One region of the Neptunicella sp. genome, then DNA from elsewhere that is predicted to be linked to it. Evidence: predicted binding sites of a transcription regulator. Region 1 holds the regulator's gene; each other region holds the start of a gene.
What was found. Region 1 encodes sigma-54, which starts transcription at its own class of promoters, with help from an activator protein. Its sites were predicted from a motif close to GTTGGCACGNNNNTNGNNT; they were not measured.
Positions count from the first base shown of each region.

Region 2: the regulator sigma-54 is predicted to act here: its motif matches at 1,823-1,841, upstream of ACTD55_RS01440 (PEP-CTERM sorting domain-containing protein).
Region 3: the regulator sigma-54 is predicted to act here: its motif matches at 4,301-4,319, upstream of glnK (P-II family nitrogen regulator).
Region 4: the regulator sigma-54 is predicted to act here: its motif matches at 3,242-3,260, upstream of ACTD55_RS06280 (FlgO family outer membrane protein).

Region 1 covers NZ_JBLWWF010000001.1:8,656-14,685, reverse strand. Annotated here, with positions in the region: gene ACTD55_RS00090 (calcium/sodium antiporter) at 1-927, shown strand, start outside; gene kdsC (3-deoxy-manno-octulosonate-8-phosphatase KdsC) at 935-1,489, shown strand; gene lptC (LPS export ABC transporter periplasmic protein LptC) at 1,486-2,055, shown strand; gene lptA (lipopolysaccharide transport periplasmic protein LptA) at 2,018-2,539, shown strand; gene lptB (LPS export ABC transporter ATP-binding protein) at 2,541-3,266, shown strand; gene ACTD55_RS00065 (RNA polymerase factor sigma-54) at 3,346-4,794, shown strand; gene hpf (ribosome hibernation promoting factor) at 4,833-5,120, shown strand; gene ptsN (PTS IIA-like nitrogen regulatory protein PtsN) at 5,158-5,601, shown strand; gene rapZ (RNase adapter RapZ) at 5,598-6,030, shown strand, end outside.
Region 2 covers NZ_JBLWWF010000001.1:357,010-363,039, reverse strand. Annotated here, with positions in the region: partial or broken gene ACTD55_RS01445 (DUF885 family protein) at 1-663, opposite strand, end outside; gene ACTD55_RS01440 (PEP-CTERM sorting domain-containing protein) at 969-1,751, opposite strand; gene ACTD55_RS01435 (DNA polymerase II) at 1,977-4,343, opposite strand; gene ACTD55_RS01430 (HAD family hydrolase) at 4,421-4,852, opposite strand; gene ACTD55_RS01425 (pyridoxamine 5'-phosphate oxidase family protein) at 4,891-5,442, opposite strand; gene ACTD55_RS01420 (diguanylate cyclase) at 5,454-6,030, opposite strand, start outside.
Region 3 covers NZ_JBLWWF010000003.1:149,778-155,807, reverse strand. Annotated here, with positions in the region: gene ACTD55_RS03410 (isopenicillin N synthase family dioxygenase) at 1-249, shown strand, start outside; gene ACTD55_RS03405 (dipeptidase) at 296-1,474, opposite strand; gene ACTD55_RS03400 (Dyp-type peroxidase) at 1,506-2,429, opposite strand; gene ACTD55_RS03395 (ammonium transporter) at 2,649-3,893, opposite strand; gene glnK (P-II family nitrogen regulator) at 3,908-4,246, opposite strand; gene ACTD55_RS03385 (M20/M25/M40 family metallo-hydrolase) at 4,447-5,319, opposite strand; gene ACTD55_RS03380 (tetratricopeptide repeat protein) at 5,378-6,030, opposite strand, start outside.
Region 4 covers NZ_JBLWWF010000006.1:43,077-49,106, reverse strand. Annotated here, with positions in the region: gene ACTD55_RS06295 (LacI family DNA-binding transcriptional regulator) at 1-949, shown strand, start outside; gene glyA (serine hydroxymethyltransferase) at 1,113-2,369, shown strand; gene ACTD55_RS06285 (FlgO family outer membrane protein) at 2,533-3,189, shown strand; gene ACTD55_RS06280 (FlgO family outer membrane protein) at 3,340-3,954, shown strand; gene ACTD55_RS06275 (FlgO family outer membrane protein) at 3,965-4,714, shown strand; gene ACTD55_RS06270 (hypothetical protein) at 5,069-5,704, shown strand; gene ACTD55_RS06265 (hypothetical protein) at 5,725-6,030, shown strand, end outside.

The DNA.
Region 1 (6,030 bases):
CTGACAGTATTGAGCTGGAGTGCTGATCGTTTTGTCTATGGTGCATCAGCTTTAGCCGGTAATTTGGGTATTTCGCCGATGATTATTGGTCTCACAATTGTTGCGATGGGATCTTCGGCGCCTGAAATTATGGTCTCGTTTACCGCATCATTCAGTGGTAACCCGGATACGGCGGTAGGTAATGCTATCGGATCCAATATTACTAATATCGCACTGGTGTTAGGCGTGACCGCATTATTTAAACCCATGCTAGTCGCCTCCAGTACCTTAAAAAGAGAGATGCCGATGCTCGTTGCAGCAACGTTGCTTGGCATCTATTTTCTGGCGGATCAAAAACTGACTCGCACGGAAGGGATAATTTTACTAGTTGGTTTCTTCGCCGCTATTTTTGCCGTTTGTTGGCTATCCATGCATGCCGATAAAAAAGACAAACTAGAACAAGAAATCAGCCAAGAATTAGATTTGAATGTTGACACCCCAAAAGCACTTTTCTGGTTGGTTGTCGGAATGATTCTGCTGCCTCTTAGCGCTCAATACATGGTCGGTTCAGCAGTCAATATTGCCAAATTTTTTGGGATGAGTGATTTGGTTATCGGCCTAACTATTATCGCCATCGGCACCAGCCTACCGGAATTAGCCGCCAGTGTTGCAAGCATGCGTAAAGGCGAAGATGACATGGCACTGGGCAATATTATCGGATCAAATATATTTAATATTCTTGCTGTATTGGCCATGCCGGGCTTAATTGCGCCGGGAATTATTGATGCTAACGCGGCGGGGCGTGATAGCTACGCCATGCTGGGACTGACTTTATTGCTCGTCCTGTTCAGCTTTAATTTTCGCGGACAACGTCGAATTAATCGTTGGCAGGGCGGCATGTTACTGGCATTGTTTGTGCTTTATCAGATAATACTGATCGGATGGTAACTAACCTATGTCCCTAATCACAACGCTTTACGGTGAAATAGACTCACGACTTATCACTAAATTAGCCCGCATCAAACTATTGGCTTGCGATGTCGATGGCATATTTTCTGATGGGCGCATTTATTTAGGTAATGATGGTGAAGAACTAAAAGCCTTTCATACCCGTGATGGCTATGGCGTTAAAGCGATTCAAAAATTAGGTATTCAAGTTGCGGTCATTACTGGACGTTCATCCAATATTGTTACCCAACGCATGACCAGTTTAGGTGTGACGCACATCATTCAGGGTGAAGAAAACAAAGGCCCCGCGTTACAAACATTGGCAAACAAGCTTAAATTGGACAGCAACCATATTGCAGCAATGGGTGATGATATGCCAGATTTAGGCATGTTTGATGAAGCAGGGATACGCATTTCAGTAGCGGATGGTCACCCATACGTTCGTCAACAAGCTGACTATATTACCAGCTTGCGCGGTGGATTTGGCGCAGTACGCGAAGTCTGTGATTTAATTTTACATGCACACAAAAAACTAAATCACATTCATGGAAGCAGCACATGAGCAAAGTGTCGATCAGTATATGTTTACTGTTTTTACTGGTATTAGTGCTTAATTTTGAAGACTGGCTAACCGATTCACCTACCCAAACAACAGATAAAACCGAAGAAGCCTGGCGCCCCAATTACCAAGCCAATAAAATGCAAAGTACGTTGTATGATAAACAAGGTGAAATTCACCATCAGGTTTATGCAGAGCATATGGAACATTACCAGTTACTTGGCTTTACTTTATTTGAGCAACCTCAATACACCATATTTACCACGGCACAGGAGCGTCCTTGGCACGTCAGCGCGGTGGAAGGTACATTATACGATGATAATCGACTGCATTTAGAAGATAATGTGGTATTACAAAGCACCGATAAAGAAGGGTTTATTCAAACCATGAAAACCGATTTCATTGAAATTGACCTGAATAACAACACCCTCTCTTCCGATCAGTTGGTAACCATTAGTGGCAAGAACTTTGTCGTTCAAGGCACTGGTTTTACCGCTAATTTAAATAAACGAACTTTTGAGCTACTTAATCATGCTAAATCGACTTTTTCACCCAACCTTAGCCATTAAAGCGGGTTATCTGGCATTACTGCTGGTTCCCCTACATGCTTTTGCTGATAAGGCTGATTTCAAGCAGCCACTGGAAATATTATCTGAAAATAACAAAGCAGACGGCATCGAAAAATCCGGATTCTACCGTGGTAATGTACATATTACCCAAGGCAGTTTGGTGATTGATGCCGATGAGGTGGATGTGATAGCCAAAGATGGTCCTGGCAGTGAAATTTTTATTGCTCGTGGCAATCCCGCCAGCTATCAGCAAAAGTCTGATGATGGCAGTATGATTAAAGCCTTAGCCAACGAAATCAAATATACCCTGGGCGAACGGGTATTAACGCTTACCACCAATGCCGAACTGCACTTACAAAACAGTATGGTTAAGGCCGAATTTATTGAGTTCGATATGGAAAATGAACAATTTAGTGCCAACGGCAGTAACGATGACGATGGACGCACGATCACTATCTATCAACCCGGCACACAGGAAAAATAAGATGGCAACCCTTAAAGCCACCCATTTAGCCAAATCCTACAAATCCCGTCAGGTGGTAACCGATGTGAGTTTACAAGTCTCTACTGGCCAAATTGTTGGATTATTAGGGCCAAATGGGGCAGGTAAAACGACCACCTTCTATATGATTGTCGGCTTGGTTCCTATCGATAAAGGTCAAATTTTTATTGATGATCAGGAGCTGACTTTGCAACCTATGCATGTTCGTGCCCGCAAAGGTATTGGATATTTACCGCAAGAGTCATCGATTTTTCGTAAATTGACGGTATGGCAGAACTTGATGGCGATTCTAGAAACTCGTAAAGATCTGAGTAAGGCTGAGCGCGAAGAGCATGCAGACGCCCTGTTGGATGAGTTCAACATTAATCATATTCGTAATAGTCTTGGTATGAGTTTGTCGGGTGGCGAACGGCGACGGGTAGAAATTGCCCGCGCATTATCTGCCGATCCGGAATTTATTTTGCTTGACGAACCCTTTGCGGGCGTCGATCCTATTTCTGTGACCGATATAAAGAAAATTATCAATCACCTCAAAGACCGGGGGATTGGCGTGTTAATCACCGATCACAATGTTCGTGAGACCCTTGATGTGTGCGAAACCGCCTATATCGTTAGTCATGGAGAATTAATTGCCCAAGGCAATGCCGAACAGGTGCTAAGTAATCAACAAGTAAGGGATGTATACCTGGGCGAGCAATTCAAGCTATAGTTAGCAAACAAAACATCAACCATTAGCAATGTAACAGCCTTAGCTGGTTTTTGAATTAACGGGACACGACAAGACGTAAATGAAGCCCTCATTACAATTAAAATTTAGCCAACAACTGACCATGACACCGCAGTTGCAGCAAGCCATCCGGCTGTTGCAATTGTCGACCATCGATCTTCAGCAGGAAATTCAGGAAGCCTTGGATGCCAATCCACTATTGGAAGCAGAAGATAATCAGGACTTCCCCGAAAACGAAAACAAAGATTCAGATAATGACTATGAAGCCAGTGACAGTATTGAGTCTGGTGATGCTCTAGAGAAAAATGAATTACCCGACGAATTACCTATCGATTCAACCTGGGATGAATATTACAGTGCATCCTCGGCGCCAGCCGCTCCCATTAGCGGTGGTGATGATGAACAAATTTATCAGGGTGAAACCACCGACAACATTCAAGAACATTTATTATGGCAAATGCGCCTGACCCACTTCAGTGAAACAGATATCGCGATTGCCACTGCCATTATTGATTCTATTGATGAATCCGGTTATCTCACCGTGTCTACTGAAGATATTCTGAATAGTCTCGATAATGAAGAAGTCGACATTGACGAAGTGAATTGCGTATTAAAACGGGTGCAAATGTTCGATCCTGTTGGTGTTGGATCACGAACACCGGCCGAATGTTTGATGGTACAGCTTAACCAGTTTGCCGCTGACACCCCCTGGCTAGAAGAAGCCAAACTGCTAATTACCCAATACATGGATTTACTGGCCAGTAAGGATTATCGCACTCTGATGCGCAAGGCGCGCCTAAATGAAGAACAACTGCGGGAAACCATACGATTAATTCAGACCCTTAATCCACGTCCCGGCAATGCCTTAATTACCACTGAGCCAGAATATGTGATACCGGACGTATCGGTGATGAAAAAGAATGGCCGCTGGGTTGTCGAACTGAATCCCGATAGTCTTCCCAAACTCAATATCAATCAGCAATATGCGGCCATGAGTCGCAGTGTCAAAAATACCAGCGACAGTCAGTTTATTCGCTCACACATGCAAGAAGCCAAGTGGTTTATTAAAAGTCTGCAAAGTCGCAACGAAACTCTGCTCAAAGTGTCCAACTGTATTGTGCAGCAGCAACAGGGATTTTTTGAATATGGTCCTGAAGCGATGAAACCAATGGTGTTAAATGATGTCGCAGAAATGGTGGATATGCATGAATCAACCATTTCCCGTGTCACCACACAGAAATATATGCATACCCCCAGAGGGATTTATGAACTGAAGTATTTCTTCTCCAGCCATGTCGCCACTGAAAATGGCGGTGAGTGTTCGTCCACTGCAATACGGGCATTAATTAAAAAGCTGGTTGCGGCAGAAACACAAAGTAAACCTCTGAGTGATAGTAAGATTGCGCAATTGTTGGCCGATCAAGGTATTATGGTTGCTCGGCGAACCATTGCAAAATACCGCGAATCATTAATGATTCCACCGTCTAACCAACGTAAAAGTCTGCTTTAACGGAGCAGCTTGAACGTCAAATTTAAGGAAGTCGCGATATGCAAATCAACCTGACTGGCCACCATGTCGAAATTACAGACTCACTACGTGATTACGTAGATAATAAATTTACCAAACTGGAAAGACATTTCGATCATATCAATAACGTCCATGTAATACTTAACGTCGAAAAGCTCAATCAAAAAGCCGAAGCGACGTTACATCTACATGGTGCTGAAGTCTTTGCTACCTCAGAGCGTAATGATATGTATGCAGCAATAGACAATTTAATTGACAAGCTTGATCGACAGGTGATTAAGCATAAGGAAAAAGTCAGTCGGCATTAATCCATATTAAATGACTCAGTAAAAGCAGTAATAATTAATGGAAATTAAAAATATACTCACTCCCGGCTGCACAGTTTGTGCAGCCGAAGATTCCAGTAAAAAACGTATTTTGGAAACCATCAGCAATATTGCTCACCAAGCATTGCCGCAATTGAGTTCGGATCAAATACTCGAAAGTCTGTTATCCCGAGAGAAAATGGGCAGTACCGGTATTGGTAATGGCATTGCCCTGCCCCATGGGCGACTGGCTGAACTGGATAAAGTACTGGGAATTTTAGTTACTTGCCAAACACCAATTAGCTTTGATGCAATTGATAACAAACCGGTGGATATATTCTTTGCTCTACTGGTACCCGCGGATCAAGCTCAAGGACATTTACAAACGTTGGCTACCATCGCCGGTAAATTAAGCGATAAAGATATTCTCAAACAAATACGTCAGGCCGAAAGCAATCATGAACTTTATGAGGCGATAATATGAAGCTGATGATTATCAGCGGACGTTCAGGCTCGGGAAAATCTATTGCGTTAAGGGTATTGGAAGATCTCGGCTATTACTGTGTTGATAATCTGCCGGTTAACTTACTCCCCACCCTGACTCACACCGTGGTGGATGAATATGATCAGGTCGCAGTCAGTATTGATGTGCGTAACCTACCCAAAGATCCCGATGAATTAGTCGAAATTCTCAATTATCTGCCCGATAGCTGGGATATGAATATTGTCTATCTGGATGCCAGTGACGATGTATTAATTAAACGCTTTAGCGAAACTCGTCGTTTACATCCCTTATCCCGACATAATAAATCCCTTAGTGAAGCCATCATGGCAGAAACTAAACTGTTGGCTCCCATCATTGAACGTGCTGATTTGTATCTGGATACCGGCGAACTGTCCGTGCATCAGCTAG
Region 2 (6,030 bases), 350 kb from region 1:
CTCGCTTAAAGTAGATTGCGCCAAACTGTTCGGGATCGATTGTTCGAAAATACCCAACGCACCTTTACTTTGCTGGATGGCTAAATCAGTATGCTCCAACGTCGGCTGAGTAATATTTTGCTTTGCCGCAGCATAATAAGCGGGTACCTTCTGCAAGCGCGCCAATACTGACATTAAACGCTCATCCAAAGGTTTATAGTCCGTATTAAGGATTACCCCAAATGCCCCCGCCACATTATAATTGGATGGATCCCATTGATCCGATTTAAACGTATCCCGATACCAGATCGTGGCTTCAATCTGATTTTTAATCAGCGCATAATCTGTTGCGTTGGATGGCGACAATCTGTTCAGATCGAACTGGTTTAATCTATCGAGTGTATTTTGCAGATAGCTGTTTTCTTGTTGCTGCTGCTCATCATCAGGAACCGTTAATACATCATCGAATTTGTAGTACCCCACATAGACCCCATAATCGGGATAAACTTGCCAGGTATCTTGCAAAAACTGGTTTTTAAACTGATCAAATTGGGCATTTTGATCAACCGTCGATGCCGTTGGCGTAGCGGATTCTGATGTAGTGGACGATGCTGGTGTTGGCGCTGGCTGACTACAAGCGAACAACAAACTACCAATCAGCACTGAAATAGCGGGTTTAAACATGGCTCATTCCCTATTGTTTTATTATTGTTATTAAACGTGACGATCTGAGCGGTTAATTCAGATTGCTTTCAAGACTAGCCTATTGCATCCCAATCGCCAAGATCCCTATTTACTGCTGGAATGAGAGGTCACAGAAAAAGAAATGATATAGCAGCGAGTATGGTGCTTCGAGTGCCAAGGCCAAGATATTGCTAATCAAACACTCTGTGATCTTGCTGCCTATGCGGTGATTAATTCTAATACAGATAAAAAAGCCGGCGAGTAAGCCGGCTAATCATTGCACTATAGTTCCTTGCAGAACGCTATTATGCTTTACGTCGTCTTGCCGCGCCTAGGCCCAACAAACCCGCTGCAAACATCAGGATTGAGGCAGGTTCTGGCACCTGAGCAGAACCGCCTTGACCAACAATGATTTGGATAGTAGTGCTGGCCAGTGCTTCCCCGCCATTACGCGAGTAAGCAGATAGAATAATATCATAGGTTCCATCAACGGTAGGATCTAAGCCGGCGTTAAACCAATGAGGCTGCCATGAATTTTGTGCTAGATTATTTTCCGAGATTAGCAATGCATATGATGCCGCATCTGTTGCATTTGTTCCTGCAGATTGTGCGGTAGTGTTATCACCAATATCATGATCAGCAAATGAAACATTAATTGGATCCCAAACAATAAAGTTGGTGCCTAAACTTGCATCACTATCCAAAGCCAACTCATACACTAAATCATTAAGATCATACTCTGTTTGGTCTTGATCACTAAAATCAGTATTAATTGACCATTCAAAACTCCATATCGCAACAGGCGAGCTTTGTGTTGGCGCAACACCAGCATCAAAACTATAAGTCCCATCACCATTACTATTAAAAGTATTTTCAGGCAAACCGGCATTATTAAAGCGAAGTTTGCCACGCAAACCAAGTTCAATACCATTGTTCTGATCAACAGTATATGAACCATTAATATTGCCACCGCCAAAAATAGCATTCATGGTTACATCAGCATCATACATTAGGGCTGCTGAAGCACTGCCGGTGAAGATGGTTGCTAAAGCAACCGCCGTTATAGCTATTTTATTTACTTGTTTCATCCACTTATTTCCTTTTGTAGTTATTCAACTAGAATCCACCCGAAGGTGTTTTGTTGGAATTACAGCGGATCAATCAATTTATATGCCATGACTAATAAAATGTTAATAATCAAAACGTTAAGTATAAAATATCGCTAGTCATCAATAAAACTGTAAATTTATCTGACACTTTATTGTTTAAATTATTATTTATATAAATGGCTACATGACGATTAAATCCAATAATTAAAATAACCCCAGCTGATCACTGGTCAGTTGTTCAAAGTCGATGCCAACAAAAGGCAAAATACCTTCTGCTATGGGACGGATTTGCCGGTCAATATAGTGATCATAATCAATCGGGCTTATAAGGTATTCCAGGGGTTCAGGGCCATTCAGGGTGATAACATAAGATACCCAGCCTTTATGCTGATACTTTAGACTTTTGCCTAATTGTTGATTTTTTTCATCTGCCAGTCGGGCGGCTTTAACATGGGGAGGAACGTTTTTAACGTACTTTTCCAGTCGTTGACGCAGACGTTTTCGATACACCAGCGAATCGTCATAGTGACCTGCCCTTATCCCGTCAACCATGGTTCGTAAATAGGTTTTAACATCTTCACCGGCAAACACCATGGCATAGAGTCTGGTTTGAAATTGTTTGGCAATGTCTGTCCAGTCGGAGCGAACCGTTTCGAGCCCTTTAAACACCAGTTCATCGCCTTGTTTTCCCGCTTTAATTCCGGCATAACGTTTTTTACTGCCCAATTCCGAACCACGAATAGTGGGCATTAAAAAGTGTTTAAAATGAGTTTCGAATTCAATTTCCAAATCACAATCCAACTCAAACTCGTCGGCAATCTTTTGTTGCCATTGTTGGTTGATTTGCGTTTGCAATTGCTTGCCGGTTTGGTGCGCCTGTTCCTCGCTCAAATCGCCTTCCAGCCACACAAAAGTCGAATCGGTATCGCCATAAATAACCTGATGCCCAGCTTCCCGGATCCATTGTGCCGTGGTCTGCATAATCTCATGCCCACGCAAGGTAATAGAACTGGCTAAACGCGTATCATAAAAACAGCAGCCGCCAGAACCAAGTACACCATAAAATGAATTCATTAATATTTTTATCGCTTGAGAACGAGCCGCATCATGATTGCGTTTGGCTTCATCACGCTGTTGCCACAATGAGGTAATAATATCCGGTAAAAAGTGTTTATCGCGGCTAAATTGCGCCCCGCGGAATCCGGGAATGGCATTGTCCGGTGATTTTAAACCTTCGATCAAGCCAAGCGGATCGATTTTGAACGTCCGGATTATTGATGGATATAGACTTTTAAAATCCAATACCAGTACATTTTTATATAAACCCGGTCTGGATTCCATCACATACCCACCCGGGCTGGCCAAGCCGCCATTAGCCGGACGATTAGGCGAAATATAGCCAGCTCGATGTAGCTTGGGTAAATACACATTAGTAAACGCCGCAACAGAACCCCCCATTCTGTCCAGCTCCAAGCCGGTTAATTGACTACGCAAAGTAAGAAAGTCTAATAGCTTTGTGTGCTCGAAAATTTCGTTTACCAGCACACAGTCCTGCAAATTATACTCGGCCAATTTGACTTTATTATGCTGAAAGTCATACGTAATTTGCGCCAGCCGGTTATCCACATCCTCCGTCTTTTTGCCCTTGCCTAACAGAGCTTGCGCCACAGACTCAAGACTAAAACTGTCAAACTGGTAGGTCGCGGTTTTCAAGGCATCGATACCATCTACCACCACCCGTCCGGGAATGGTGATATACCCCTGATTGGTTTCACTTTTGGCATCTCGCCAGGTGGCAATGCTGTGCTCTCGACCAAGACTTAAAGGGATGCCGTTTACTTGGGCTCGTTTGAGCAAAAGCTGGAAATCAAAATTAACTACATTCCAGCCAAGTATAATATCGGGGTCATAGTGATGAATTGCATCAATCATGGCACGTAATAAGCCAGATTCATCGGCTACCCAACAGATCCAGTCAGGACCAGCTTGGGCATCACCGATAATAATCACTTGTTGCCAATCCGCGCCTGCTAATCCGACCGAGTACAAATGTCCCTGCTCACTGCATTCTATGTCCAGTGATAATACCTTGTAGTTGGGACGATAAGTTGAAGGTTTTAAGCGCGCCTGCTGGTAGGTTACAGATGCCTGTTGAGCGGATTTAACTGGCAATGGAATTCCGCTAAAGGCAGCGCTGCCATAAATAAAGCGTTCCATTAAAAAGCGATCGGCTAAACGAATATCATCTTCATAACGGGTAATGCCTGCCGCTTTTAACAAATCTTTAGCGGCAAACAGATATTTGGCACTGGTAAAATATAATCCGGATACGGCTTGATGATGAAAAGTCGTTAAGGCTAATGACTTAAACTCACATTGAATTTTAACCTCGGCAAGTAATGCTTGCGCTTTAGTCACATCGCTTTGATGAATAAAAAACGTAAATGTTTGCGCGGGTGTTACTAGTTTTACCGGCCCGGCTTGGGTAGTTAACCAAAACTCCAGCTGTGTTTTACCAGCTCGTTCAACTTGATGGCGAGTTAAAATAAACCCTTCGGCAGTGTGTGGCAAAAATGTTGAGATCCAATAATGAGTATGCTGTTAATGTAACACAATGACGCTCGCGTGACTGTTACCACCGATGAGAATTACTGACACAATTCAGTTAATGAGCGAATTGTTGTGACTTGATCAATAGGGGCAGAATGACCTTGTGGACAGTACCATATAGTCTGCATACCGACGGCCAACGCGGGTAAAATGTCTTTATCCCAACTATCTCCAACCATACATAGTTGTGCGGCGGGTTTACCTAAGCGGCGCATAATCTCGGGTAAAAACGCTGGAGCACCTTTAGCAATACCTATACTGGCTGGGCAAAAGTACCCCCGGATATATTGCGCCATATCGACTCGTTGCAGGGCCTTTTGAATATCCTGAGCAGATGAATCCTGGGCGCCAGAGGCCACATAAAGTGTATGTGTAATCGCGAGGTGAGCTAACGTTTGTCTGGCACCTGCAACCGCTTCGACAGATTCCCAGTCACACATTTTACCGGGGAGATCAGGGCTATCGACCATTAGGGTATTCCCCCAATCAAATAAATAAACCACCGAAGTTATTCACTGTCATGTAAAATATGAGTGGGTTTGCCATCAATGCTGTGCTGGTTCTTTTTCTGCCAATAACTTTTAATCCCCTCCTCACCCTGCTTGTTTGCCCAGTCTTTAAGCTGCTCACGTTCTTCCACATAATCAAAAAAAGGCACGGCCATACCACAGGAGGTTTGTACCAGATCCACCTGCAAATCAAATATCTGGCGGGCGCCAGGTATGGCGGGAAATAATCCAAATAACTCATGCCACTCACTATCATGCTGATGTATGACACGGGCTTGGCCATATAACCGCAAGATCATCGGCGCTCCTTCAAAAGCGGTGAACATAATGGTCATACGCGGATTTTCCTGCACATGACAGGCCGTTTCATTGCCACTACCGGTGACATTCAACCATATCACCCGATTAGGACTAAGCACTCGCAATGAGTCCATCCCTTTAGGCGAAAGGTTGACCCGGCTATCCGCAGTTGCCGTCGCCACAAAAAATATTTTTTGCGCCTGAATGAATTGCGTTAATTTAGTGGAAATCTGATTGAATTGCTGTCCCATAACACGCTCACTTAAACGGGTAATAAATGTTGACTCGTATTCGGCATAAAAATTTCCACTCGATTACGACCATGTAGTTTAGCCTGATACAGTGCGTTATCGGCTTGTGTCATTAACTCTTCTATACATGATTGGTCTTGATACATGGCTAAACCACAGGAAATAGACACCATCAACCCATCAGCTTCAATACTTGCTGCCATCGCTTGCACTTGATGACTTAAACTGTGCAGCAAACTTTCTGCTGAAGGCTGTTCTGTGTGCGGCAAGGCGATGAGGAATTCTTCCCCGCCAATGCGGCCTATAACGTCAGTATGGCGGAAGGTCGCCAAGCATAGTTGCCCAAATCCTTGCAGCACTTTATCACCTATGGCATGGCCAAATTTATCATTAATCTGTTTAAACAGATCTAAATCAATAATTACCACACACAATGGAAATTTATGGCGTTGGGCTAAATCAAATTGCAATTGCAACATTTCCAATGCCTTACGTCGATTAAGCAAACCGGTTAGGCCATCCACATTGGCTAAATGGATTAATCGACGTTTATTTTGTTGGTTACGATAAACCAATATCGCCAACAAC
Region 3 (6,030 bases), on a different contig from region 1:
GGCTGGTTGGATGTCCCCTGTGACTTCGGTAATTTAATCGTCAATATTGGTGACATGCTGCAAGAAGCCTCTGGAGGATATTTTCCTTCGACCACTCACCGAGTGATTAATCCACAAGGCGCCGATCAGACCAAATCACGGATTTCACTACCGTTATTTTTACATCCTAAACCCGAAGTAATTTTATCCCAACGACACACTGCGGACAGTTATTTAACCGAACGTTTGAAAGAATTAGGGGTACTTTGACCAACAAAAACGCCGGCGATAGCCGGCGTTTTGACGTCAGATTGAATTAAATTTCAGACGCGACTTTTTCGACTTTTTTCCAGACTCGCATCAAATTGCCATTCAACACTTTTTTAATGTCTTCCTCGGAATAACCGCGATCCAGTAACCCCTGTATTAAATAAGGATAATAAGACACATCCTTAAGATCGCGAGGCAACGAATCTCCGACACCATCAAAATCGGAACCGATCCCGACATAATCAATCCCCACCAAATTTTTGACGTAATCAATATGATCTAACACCATATCCAGACTCGCGTAAGGGTAGGGATTGCTGCTTTTGAATTTTTCATCAAACGCTTCACGAGCGTCTTTATCGTCCTCAATTCCCAGCTTTTTAATTTCTGCCTTGCGTAAATTGCTCCATTGCTGAGTAATGCCGGAAACAAAGCTGGAACCGAAGTTAATCTGGATCACTCCCCCATTCTTAGCTAATGCCTTTAACATGTCGTCATCCATATTTCGCTCAAACCCGGGAGTGAAATGACGTAAAGAAGAGTGGGATGCAATCACTGGAGCTTTGGAAATTTCCACCGCCTGATAAAAGGCATCATCTGACACGTGAGAAATATCCACCATAATTCCTAGCTTGTTCATCTCCACCACCAGCTCTTTACCAAACGGACTCAATCCATGCCATTGACGACGTAAATCATAAGATGAATCTGCAATATGATTGCTTTGGGAGTGAGCTAATGTGATGTAGCGGATCCCTCTTTCATAGAAATGACGTAATTTATCCATACTGCCACCCACAGGGGTGCCATTTTCCATTCCCATTGGTAGGGCAATTTTGTGTTCTTTAAACGCCTGCTCTACATCTGCGGTAGAATAGGCCAGTGCAAATTTATCTGGTGCACGCCCCACAATTGCTTCAACACTATCTATCAATTTGTCCGCCAGTTCATCCCCACCACCGGACTTTTCATAACTGGCTGGAATATAAATCGACATAAAGGGCGCATTTAACCCTCCATGTACGGCTCGCGGATAATCAAAGTCGCCCTTATCTGTGGCCTTGGTCACATCTTCCCATTGATGATTAATCCGGTAAGGCACATCAATATGGGTATCAACAATAATATTGTCGCGAGCAATTTTTATCGCTTGTTCTGAAGGAACTCCCGCCAATACAGTTGTACACACGCTGCTCATTAACAGTGCAATTAAGGTCTTTTTCATTATTTTTATTCTCCTTGTCGGTAAGGTCGATTTATCGTTTAGCCTGTTGTTTTATAAAATTAATTGAAGGAGCGAAGAATGCTCCTCCCGTTTCGGCCGTGGTAAAATCCAATAACTTGTCGTAGTCACCATTTTCATCAGCCACAATTCGATTACGTAATCTGTCGGTAAACGGCTGAGGACTTTTAGCACAAGCAATAAAGTACAGCCCCTGCACCTTCATATCACCATAAGGCATACTTTGGCACAACAATTCAATCGGCTGACCTTGTGCATTTTGCATTGTTATTTTTTTAGCATGGGAAAAAGGCGCTTGGTTATGAGTCGAAAACGGCATATTTTCAGCTTTAGTACGCCCCATAATTTGTTCTTGTTCAACAACTGGCAGACGATTCCACTTTTCCAGATTATGTTGATAACGTTGCACATGAATATAGCTACCACCGGTAAACTCCGGATCTTCGTCGCCGACAATCGCAACATCAAACTTTTTCATCCCTCTGGGATTATCTGCCGCATCAACAAAGCCAGTCAGATCACGTCCATCCAGAAAACGAAACCCCTTAACCTGTTCAACTAATTCAACATCAGATTCCAACAACGCGCACACTTCAATACCAATGGCATGGCAAATATCTGCCCGATCAGCACGAATTTGAATAAACAGATCAAACGGCACGACAGGGGCACTGCGGTCATATTCAGAAAAATCCGGAAATGGTGCGAGTTGTTTAGGCAAGATCCCGGGAAACAATTCCATCCAATAATTACTGCCAACGGCAATCACTCCGGATACCATTCCTTCGTAGTGTTCTTCATCATAATGTTCAAAAATTTCCAGCATAATTGCCAGTTTTTCACGAATAATGGCTTCTTTGCCCTCCTCCACATTAAACATTAAAAATAACCCGTGGAGGTTAGGTTCGGCACAGATTCCTTTTTGTGGCTGTGACATTTGCCGCTTACCTTTATTAACCATGATGCTGGCTAATATACATCAGCCAGGTAAAAATAAGAACGAAGTAGACAAAAACGGATACAGAACTGACTCATTTTCTGACAATAAAAAACCCCGACAAAGACGGGGCTTAACAACGTTAATGTATCTTACTCCACGCGCCTGTTCCCGACGCTTTGCGGAGCACTCCATCCTTGGAGTTGGTGTAACTTGATACTATGATTTTACGGTGAAGTCAGGATAGGCTTCTAAACCACATTCACTCATATCCACACCTTCATATTCTTCTTCTTCTGAGACACGGATACCGATTGCAGCTTTGATAATCGCCCATACAATCAGGCTGACAACAAAGACCCATACGAAGATCGTCAATGCACCGATAATTTGACCACTAAAAGAAACTTCAGCATTGGTCACAGGGACTAACAACAGACCTAATAATCCCACCACACCATGGACTGAAATAGCGCCTACTGGATCATCGATTTTCAATTTATCCAAAGCTAGGATACTGAAGACCACTAACACACCACCGATAACACCAAATAAAGTAGCTTGTAATGGTGTTGGAGTTGATGGTTCTGCAGTAATAGCCACTAATCCTGCCAATGCGCCGTTAAGTGCCATGGTCAGATCGGCTTTACCAAACATAAAACGAGCGACAATCAGAGCACCAATCAAACCACCGGCAGCCGCCGCATTAGTGTTCATAAACACAACGGCAACGGAGTTGGCGCTTTCTACGCTTGCAGTCGCTAAAACCGAACCACCGTTAAAACCAAACCATCCTAACCACAGAATAAAGGTACCTAATGTTGCCATTGGTAAGTTAGCACCAGGGATCGCATTTACTCGACCATCAGCGGTATATTTACCTTTACGTGCCCCCAGCAGCAGCACACCGGCTAACGCGGCTGACGCACCCGCCATATGCACAATACCTGAACCAGCAAAGTCAGAGAAACCTAAGTCGCCAAGGGTGTATAAACCGAATACAGACTCACCACCCCACGTCCAGGCACCTTCCATTGGATAGATAAATGCCGTCATCACGATTGCAAAGGCAAAAAATGCCCATAGTTTCATGCGCTCAGCAACAGCACCGGAAACAATTGACATAGCGGTTGCCACAAATACAACCTGGAAGTAAAAGTCAGCCGCCGGCGCATAAGTCGCAGGATCTTCTGCTACTCCTGTCGCACCGTCAGACATAATTCCACTTAAGAACCAGGTAAAGTCGTCACCGCCATACATAATGGAGTAACCACAAATCATATACATGGTACAAGCGATTGCATATAACGAGATGTTTTTGGTTAATATTTCAGTTGTATTTTTAGCTCGGACTAACCCAGCTTCCAGCATGGCAAAACCCGCTGCCATCCACATAACCAACGCACCACAAACTAAAAAGTAAAAGGTATCGAGGGCATATTGTAATTCAAAGATTGGTTCCATTTTGCACTCTCCCCTTAAATTGCGTCGTTGTCTGTTTCACCAGTTCGAATACGAACCGCGTGTTCCAGATCATAAACAAATACTTTACCGTCACCGATTTTTCCGGTTTTGGCGGCACCAATAATGGCTTCAACCAAGCGATCTACCTGATCATCTTGCACTGCCACATCCAACTTCACTTTAGGTAGAAAATCCACCTGATATTCAGCCCCACGATACAATTCAGTATGTCCTTTCTGACGACCGAAACCTTTTACCTCTGTCACCGTCAATCCGTCGATGCCGATTTCAGAGATGGCTTCACGTACATCATCAAGCTTAAAAGGCTTTATGATGGCACTTATTAACTTCATCTTTGTTGCTCCTATATGGTTTTATTATATTTTTCACCTGTCTACGTAAAACCATTACAATCAACATGCCAATATTTTTTACCTTAAATATCAATAACTTAAATTAATCATTGCCATTAGGGATGGTAATTTTGCACTCAGAATGAGCAGAATTTTAGGTAAAATGCACCATGCTGGTGCTAGTGAAAGATAAGCGGACTTTAATTCGCGCTATCCCATATTTTTAAGGTATTTAAAATAGTTTCTACTGCGGCTTGATAAAACAGAGGATTGATATTGTCTATATCATCGTGCTCGGTATGGTAATAGCGATGATCGTTGACACCAAAGTATAAAAAAGGAATACCCTGTTGGTCGAAAACCCGGTGATCACTGGACTTACGCCAATTAATCCGCTGACCATTATATCCTCTGCTCACCCCTTCATGACCTCGTTTAAGACAAACACCCGCTTGCGCCAGACTCAATTCAACAATAGAGTCTAATTGTGGGTACGCTTTTGCACCGGCTAAATAGAGAGCCTGTTTGGATCCCGGATAAGCAATCATATCCATATTTACATTCAATTTAATATTACCTAACGCTACTGGTGGTGATTTGATAAAGGCAGTTGCACCATAAAAGCCTTTTTCTTCACCATCGGTCGCCAAAAAGATAACCGAATGACGTAAACGCTTTTCCCGTATTCCGTTGGCCAGTGCCAATAACCCCGCTACGCCTGAGGCATTATCATCAGCACCGTTATAAATTTTACCGCGCTGCTTACCTAAGTGATCATAATGCGCACTGATCACAATATATTGTTGTGGATACTGCTGCCCCTTTAACCAACCGATAACATTAGCTCCTTGCACGCTGCCGATAAGATATTCATGGGTAAAAATTTGCATATACTGGAGATGAAACTGACTAAGACCCATTTGCTGAAAACGCTGGCTCAAAAACTGCTGTGCACGCTGATTATGCCCGAGTTCCCGTCCCTGCATTTCATCGGATGAAAGAATTTGTAGATCACGCCATAATTGCTGACCATCAACCGTTTGGACAATAACGGGCTGCTGACAATTTGCCATTGCAGCAAAATTCATGCACCAAACAATGACCAGCAATAAAATTTTTATAAGCCCTCCTCTAACTTCGACTAAGCAAATCTAGTTTGCCCTGATAACGATTCTGCATAGTTTCATTAATGGAGTTACGTTTAGCCTGTTTTAAATATTTTTTACTTTGCTCGGTATCCCCTAACTGATAATAAGCTTTGGCTAAACCAAAATAGAATTCATCTACTTTTCTATTTATTCGTAATGCCTTTTTATAGTGATCGATGGCCAGATCCCAATGCCCTTTGTCGTATTCTTCTTCACCTAAAATAAAATGATAATAGGGATTAGATTGTCTTTTATTGTCGAGCATTTGATATAGCTCAGCAGCTTGCTGATGTTGGCCTTCAAAGGACTTAAGAACAGCCAAATTTTCCAAACTATTCAAATTATCATCATCTAGGTTAAGTGCATGTAAGTAGACCGCTTCTGCCCAGTCAAAATGGTGCTTATAGCGATATAGAATGCCTAAATTTCCCCATGCCGAAACAAAAGCAGGATCAAGGGTTAACGCCTGTTTAAAGTAGGCATAAGCGAGATTCAACTTGCCCAATATCAATGCATCAGCCCCCTTATTGTTATAAAACATTGCCATAATCTGTGCCTTACTCATGGGGATTTTTGCAAAGTGTTGACTTGACACATTACGATTAAAATCCACTTCGACAGCCTCAGAGCCAAATG
Region 4 (6,030 bases), on a different contig from region 1:
TCGTGTGATCCATGATGGCGGACAGGTCGGCGATGCATGTCGAGCTAGAGTAAAAAAGGTCATTGCGGAACTGGGTTATCGGCCAAATACTAACGCGCAGGCGTTAGTCAAAAAATCGGCCAATACCATTGGTGTGGTGACTCCCAAATTATCGATGTCCTTTTTTGGCAGTTTGGCCTGTGGAGTGGAAAAATCGGCGCGTGAAAATAACTACAAATTGCTGATGAGTAATTCTTTATATGAAACCAAGTCTGAACTGGATGCGATTGAGTCGTTGCGCGATCATAACTGCCGCGCGATTATTTTGCATAGTGAATATTCCGACGAAAAAACCTTGATCAAACTGGCCAAAGATTTACCGGGTTTGGTGTTGATTAATCGCTATATTCCACAAATTGCCAATCGTTGTGTGTGGCTGGACAATGTGACCGGTTCACGCAAGGCTACCGAACATTTGCTGGAAAAAGGCCATCAGCAGTTTGCCGTGATCACCAGTATTTATCAAAACCGCGATCCTGGCTCGCGTGTGCAAGGCATTAAAGAATGTTTGCAAGACAATGGCTTAGTGTTACCGGATCAGGCAATTGAAGAAGGAACCGCCAATATTGAAGGAGGCGAGCAGGCGGTTAAAGCCTTGCTGGGCAAAGGTCATAAATTTACTGCTTTGCTGGCCTATAACGATCTGATGGCGATTGGTGCGATGCATGCTTTATTTGATGCCGGTTTACGTGTGCCGGAAGATGTATCGGTAATCGGTTTTGATGATCTCAGTATCGCCCGCGCTTGCCGCCCGCGCTTGACCACTGTGCATTATCCGATTGAAGAAATGGCTAGCTATGCCACAAAACTGGCGATTGATCTTAGTGATCCCAATGCTAAACCGACCAGTAATACTCATTTATTTATCCCTGAATTGGTGGAGCGTAATTCGGTGAAATGCTTGATATAAAATGGCTTTCCCGCGAGGTTGTTGTCTTATGTTGCCACTGAATATTCTATAAAGGTTAAAAAGCGCATAAGAAAGTCGCTCAAAGCGGGTGCATCAAATCGCGTTTCTGTCTAGAATAGCGGCCAAATTTACTACTCCATTTTAGTTTTAACGAGGACGCCCGATGCTATCCAGAGACATGAATATTGCTGATTTTGACCCGGAATTATGGCAAGCCATTGAACAAGAAACCCAACGTCAGGAAGAGCATATCGAACTGATTGCCTCTGAAAACTATTGCAGTCCGCGCGTATTGGAAGCGCAAGGCACACAGTTAACCAACAAATATGCTGAAGGTTATCCGGGCAAACGCTATTACGGTGGTTGTGAGTATGTTGATGTCGCTGAAGCATTAGCCATTGAACGCGCTAAGGAATTGTTCGGTGCGGATTATGCGAACGTACAACCCCATTCTGGTTCACAGGCCAATAACGCGGTATTTCTGGCGTTGTTACAGCCCAACGATACGGTATTGGGTATGAGTCTGGCACACGGTGGCCACTTAACTCATGGTTCGCATGTGAATTTCTCGGGTAAAACCTATAATGCGGTACAGTATGGTTTGCACCCTGAAACAGGTGTGATTGATTACGATCAAGTCGAAGCGTTAGCCTTAGAGCACAAACCGAAAATGATCATCGGTGGCTTTTCGGCTTATTCCGGTATTGTGGATTGGGCTCGTTTCCGTGAAATTGCCGATAAAGTCGGTGCGTATTTATTTGTCGACATGGCTCACGTTGCCGGTCTGATTGCGGCTGGGGTTTATCCAAACCCGGTTCCTCATGCTCATGTGGTTACTACCACTACACATAAAACCTTAGCGGGACCACGCGGTGGTTTGATTGTATCAGCCTGTGGTGATGAAGATATTTATAAAAAGCTTAACAGCGCCGTGTTCCCGGGAAGCCAGGGCGGTCCGTTGTGTCATGTGATCGCGGCTAAAGCGGTTGCCTTCAAAGAAGCTTTGCAGCCAGAATTTAAAGCTTACCAACAGCAAGTTGTTGCCAATGCTAAAGCTATGGTGTCTGTGTTACAGGAGCGTGGCTATGATGTGGTCTCTGGTGGAACCGACAATCATTTATTCTTGCTCGATTTGATTAGCAAGGATATTACCGGTAAAGATGCTGACGCAGCGCTGGGTAATGCCAATATCACCGTCAACAAGAACTCGGTACCTAATGATCCGCGTTCTCCGTTTGTCACTAGTGGATTGCGTATTGGTTCTCCGGCTATTACTCGTCGTGGCTTTAAAGAAGAACAAGCCAAGCAGGTTGCCAGCTGGATTGCTGATGTACTGGACAATATGGGGGATGACTCAGTTATCGACCGGGTTAAATCTGAAGTATTGGCGTTGTGCAAAACCTTTCCGGTTTATGCCTAAGCATTAATCATTGTTAACAAATCAAAACGCGCCAACGGGCGCGTTTTTTTATCTCGATGAAAGAATGTGTGCTAAAACTTATCTTTAATTAAATGGGGCATTAAATTGGCGTAAAATTTGCTTTGTGCTGTTATTGATTAAAAAATCGTTTGCGGATCACGTTATGGCATACTCCATTAAATTAGTCACCCTTTGGCTGGCATCGACAATACTGATGAGCTGTTCCGTGCTCGACTTCACTTCCTATAATTCATCGACTGTATCACCAGAACCTTTGTGCGCTAATGATCAAGGCGAATTTTATCCTTGTCAGGACATGCCAACTCATATGTCCGCTCAAACGATTGACGCCCAACCGCCGGCTAGTTTGTTTAATACCGATGTGCATTTTCAATTATTGACGGAATACACTGAGCAAATGGCATCGGATATTCAAAATGATATGCAAGGACGGGATATTGACGGCCCTATTGTTGTGACTGCGTTTGTAGATATGGATGCGCCGCAACACAGCAGTAATCGCTTAGGGGATCAGTTAGCCGAAGCTTTTATTAATGATTTGCAGCAAATAGGTTTACCGGTCAGTGATTATAATTTGACTGGCATGCTTAACATGGATAAGCACAGTGGTTATTTGCATCCGCGAGATATTACCAGTATCAGTGATGATATGGATATTAATTACATCTTATCGGGAACCATGCTGCGCAACGAACGCGGTGTGGTGGTGAATGTGCGTTTAATCAATTATACCACTAAGCAAGTTGTAGCCTCGAATAGCAAATTACTGCCTAATTTCTTGATCGATAAATTGATGTAAAGGTTGATTGGTTGGTATCGCGGTAAGGTGATCAACGCAATTTAATAAACTGATTGGCGCACTAATTGCAAAGCACATTGCAATAGTGACTGCCATTAGCTAGTAACAATAACCGTTATATGTAGCTCATAATGTTGGTATGGATTAATAATGAAAAAGTGTCTGTTTTTATCTTTGTGGGGATGTTTATTGGCCGGATGTGCAAACCTGCCAATGTTTGCTGATGCTGAACAAACTCCGAAGACAACAAGCAATAATAGCTCAACGGTGCAACCGCAAAGTAATTCTATTCATTATTACGTCCGACAATTAACGGAACAATTGTTTGATACCGCAAATAACATCGATATTCAAAAGCGTGTTGCAGTGGGAACAATATTACCGGTCGCGTTAAACAGTGGCAAAAACTTGCCAGATGCAGGTAGTTTTGGTTTACAGGTGCAGGAAAGTTTGACTACGTTGTCTGCTCAAGCAGGATTAACCGTAGTTGAGTTTAAGACCATGCCGAACATTAATATCAAGCAAAACTATGATCAGATGTTGTCTAGACAACTTGAGCAACTAGATACGAAAATTAATGCTGATTATTTTTTAACAGGTACCTATAGCCAGCAACAGAATAGTCTGGTGTTAAATATTCGATTAATAGATATTAAGAGTAAAAGTATTATCGCTGCCGCTACAGACTATATGCCGACTAATACCATGTGGAGTCAATCCAAGGTGATCAGTCGTGACAACTCACTTTATCGCAGCGAATATTAGGAGCAGTACCATGAAGATTCAAATTATTGCTTTTCTCTTAATTGGCACCTTAAGTGGCTGTGCGGCTTTTCAGGGAGACGCTAAGTTAGCCAGTACGGCGAAACATAATCGCAGTGGCGTAATGGTTGATAAAAAAGGTGATAACCAAGTAGAACCGTCAGTTGAATCCGCTGCTGAACCTATTGATAGACCTTATCAGGCGAGTCTAGATTTTACGCAGCGTTACCAACAGAAGTTACGGGCCAATATGCCCAAAGATCCTCAAGCCAATTCAAATACCGTACTGTCATCCAAGAATATAAATGATTACGTGCGCGGCATGATGCAGGACTTAGTGGCTAATTTACAATATGTAAATCAGTCAACACCCATGGCGGTTACTAGCTTCGTTAATTTACAAAGCGACTTTGCCACCAGCAATGTAGTAGGTAATCAATTGGCCGAAAGTTTTGTACACGAAGTACATAAATTTGGTATTCCGGTGGTCGATTATAAAGCAACGGACTTTATTCGTGTTACCCCGCAAGGTGACTTCATATTAAGTCGTGATTTCTCAGAATTAAAAGCCAATTTACCCATAAAGTATGTACTTACAGGTACGCTCGTTGAACAGCAAGACGGTATGTTAGTCAATGTCCGGATTGTTGGTATTTCATCTAAAGCTGTTGTTGCTTCGGCACAGGGCTTCCTTCCTGCACAGATAGTTGATGCGCTGCTAAATCAATCGATTATTGATAATATTCAATTAGTTAAAGAATAAAGTTTGCAGCATTAACTAGTTGCTAACTGCCATTAATATTGCTTGATTCTGTTAAAACTATGTTAGATTGATTTCCGAGAGGCTAAATCTGGCTTGCAAAATGTGAGTTAGCTAGTTGTCTTAAGTAAATCGTTACATCTGCATATACTGACAGATAGTTGCTTATTGCTTAATGTTTGGCTAATAAGAATGCTACTAATAACGGATAATTCAGTATAGAAAAATTAATTTTCAGTCACTTATGCCGATAAACGTTAAGTAGCTTAATATCGACATGTTGTTGATCACTTACTATATATTTTTAGCTGTCGATATTTCTGCTTCATACCTTTTGATAAATCTAGGAGTGTTGTGATGCAACATATACTAAGTGTTAGAAAAACGCTGATTGCCAGTGCGTTACTGTTGGGAGGAGCTGGTCTTGCCAATGCCGCGTCAGAATCCTTTAATGTTACAGTAACGACGCTACCTGACTTGGTTTTAACGCAAGTACAAGCCCTGAGTTTTGGTACCAACGTATATATTGATGCAGGTGGTGTTTGTACGATGGATGCAGATATTCCAGGAGATACCGCTACCCAAACGAAGAGAGCGGTGGCAGTCACTGCCACCGGTTTTGGTGATTTAACCGGAGCTGGCTGTGTTAATGGTGTTGGAGCGGGCACACCAGGACTATATAAAATTGCCGGCTTGCAAGGTCAGTCGGTTAGCATTTCGATCGGTGGGGTTGTTGGGACCGATTTCTCTTTTACTCCTGCCGGATGCATTGCTACTTATGACGATGGTGCCGATGGTGATCTATGTACGACTTATAGCGGTGCTATTTCTGCACAGTCATATGATTTGGCATCAACAACTGATGGTGGTGATGCAGGCGTTACCGCGGGTGAATTGATATTCAGTGTCGGTGGTTCGATTACTATAGGGGCTTCTGATTTGACTGCCAATTTGGCCTACTCAGAGTCATTTCCCGTTGACGTGGTTTATTAAGAATATTAAGGAGAGTTGCTATGCGACCTACAAATTTAAATAAAATCTTATTGCCATGTGCCACATTAGTCAGTGCAATAAGTATGAATGTAGCTGCATCATCTACAACCTATGATGTCGGATTTACAACGGTTCCGGAAATAACATTGGTCGAAGTGACACCAATGGACTTCGGTACCGGTATGCTATTAGGCACAGGCCTTCAATGCATTATGACTGTTACAGGTAATGCTACTCCACTTAATTATCCCGGTAATATCGCTATGAAGATTGCTACAGGCGGTGCACTAGCTGCGGGTGGCAGTTATGGGGCTATATCAGGTGAC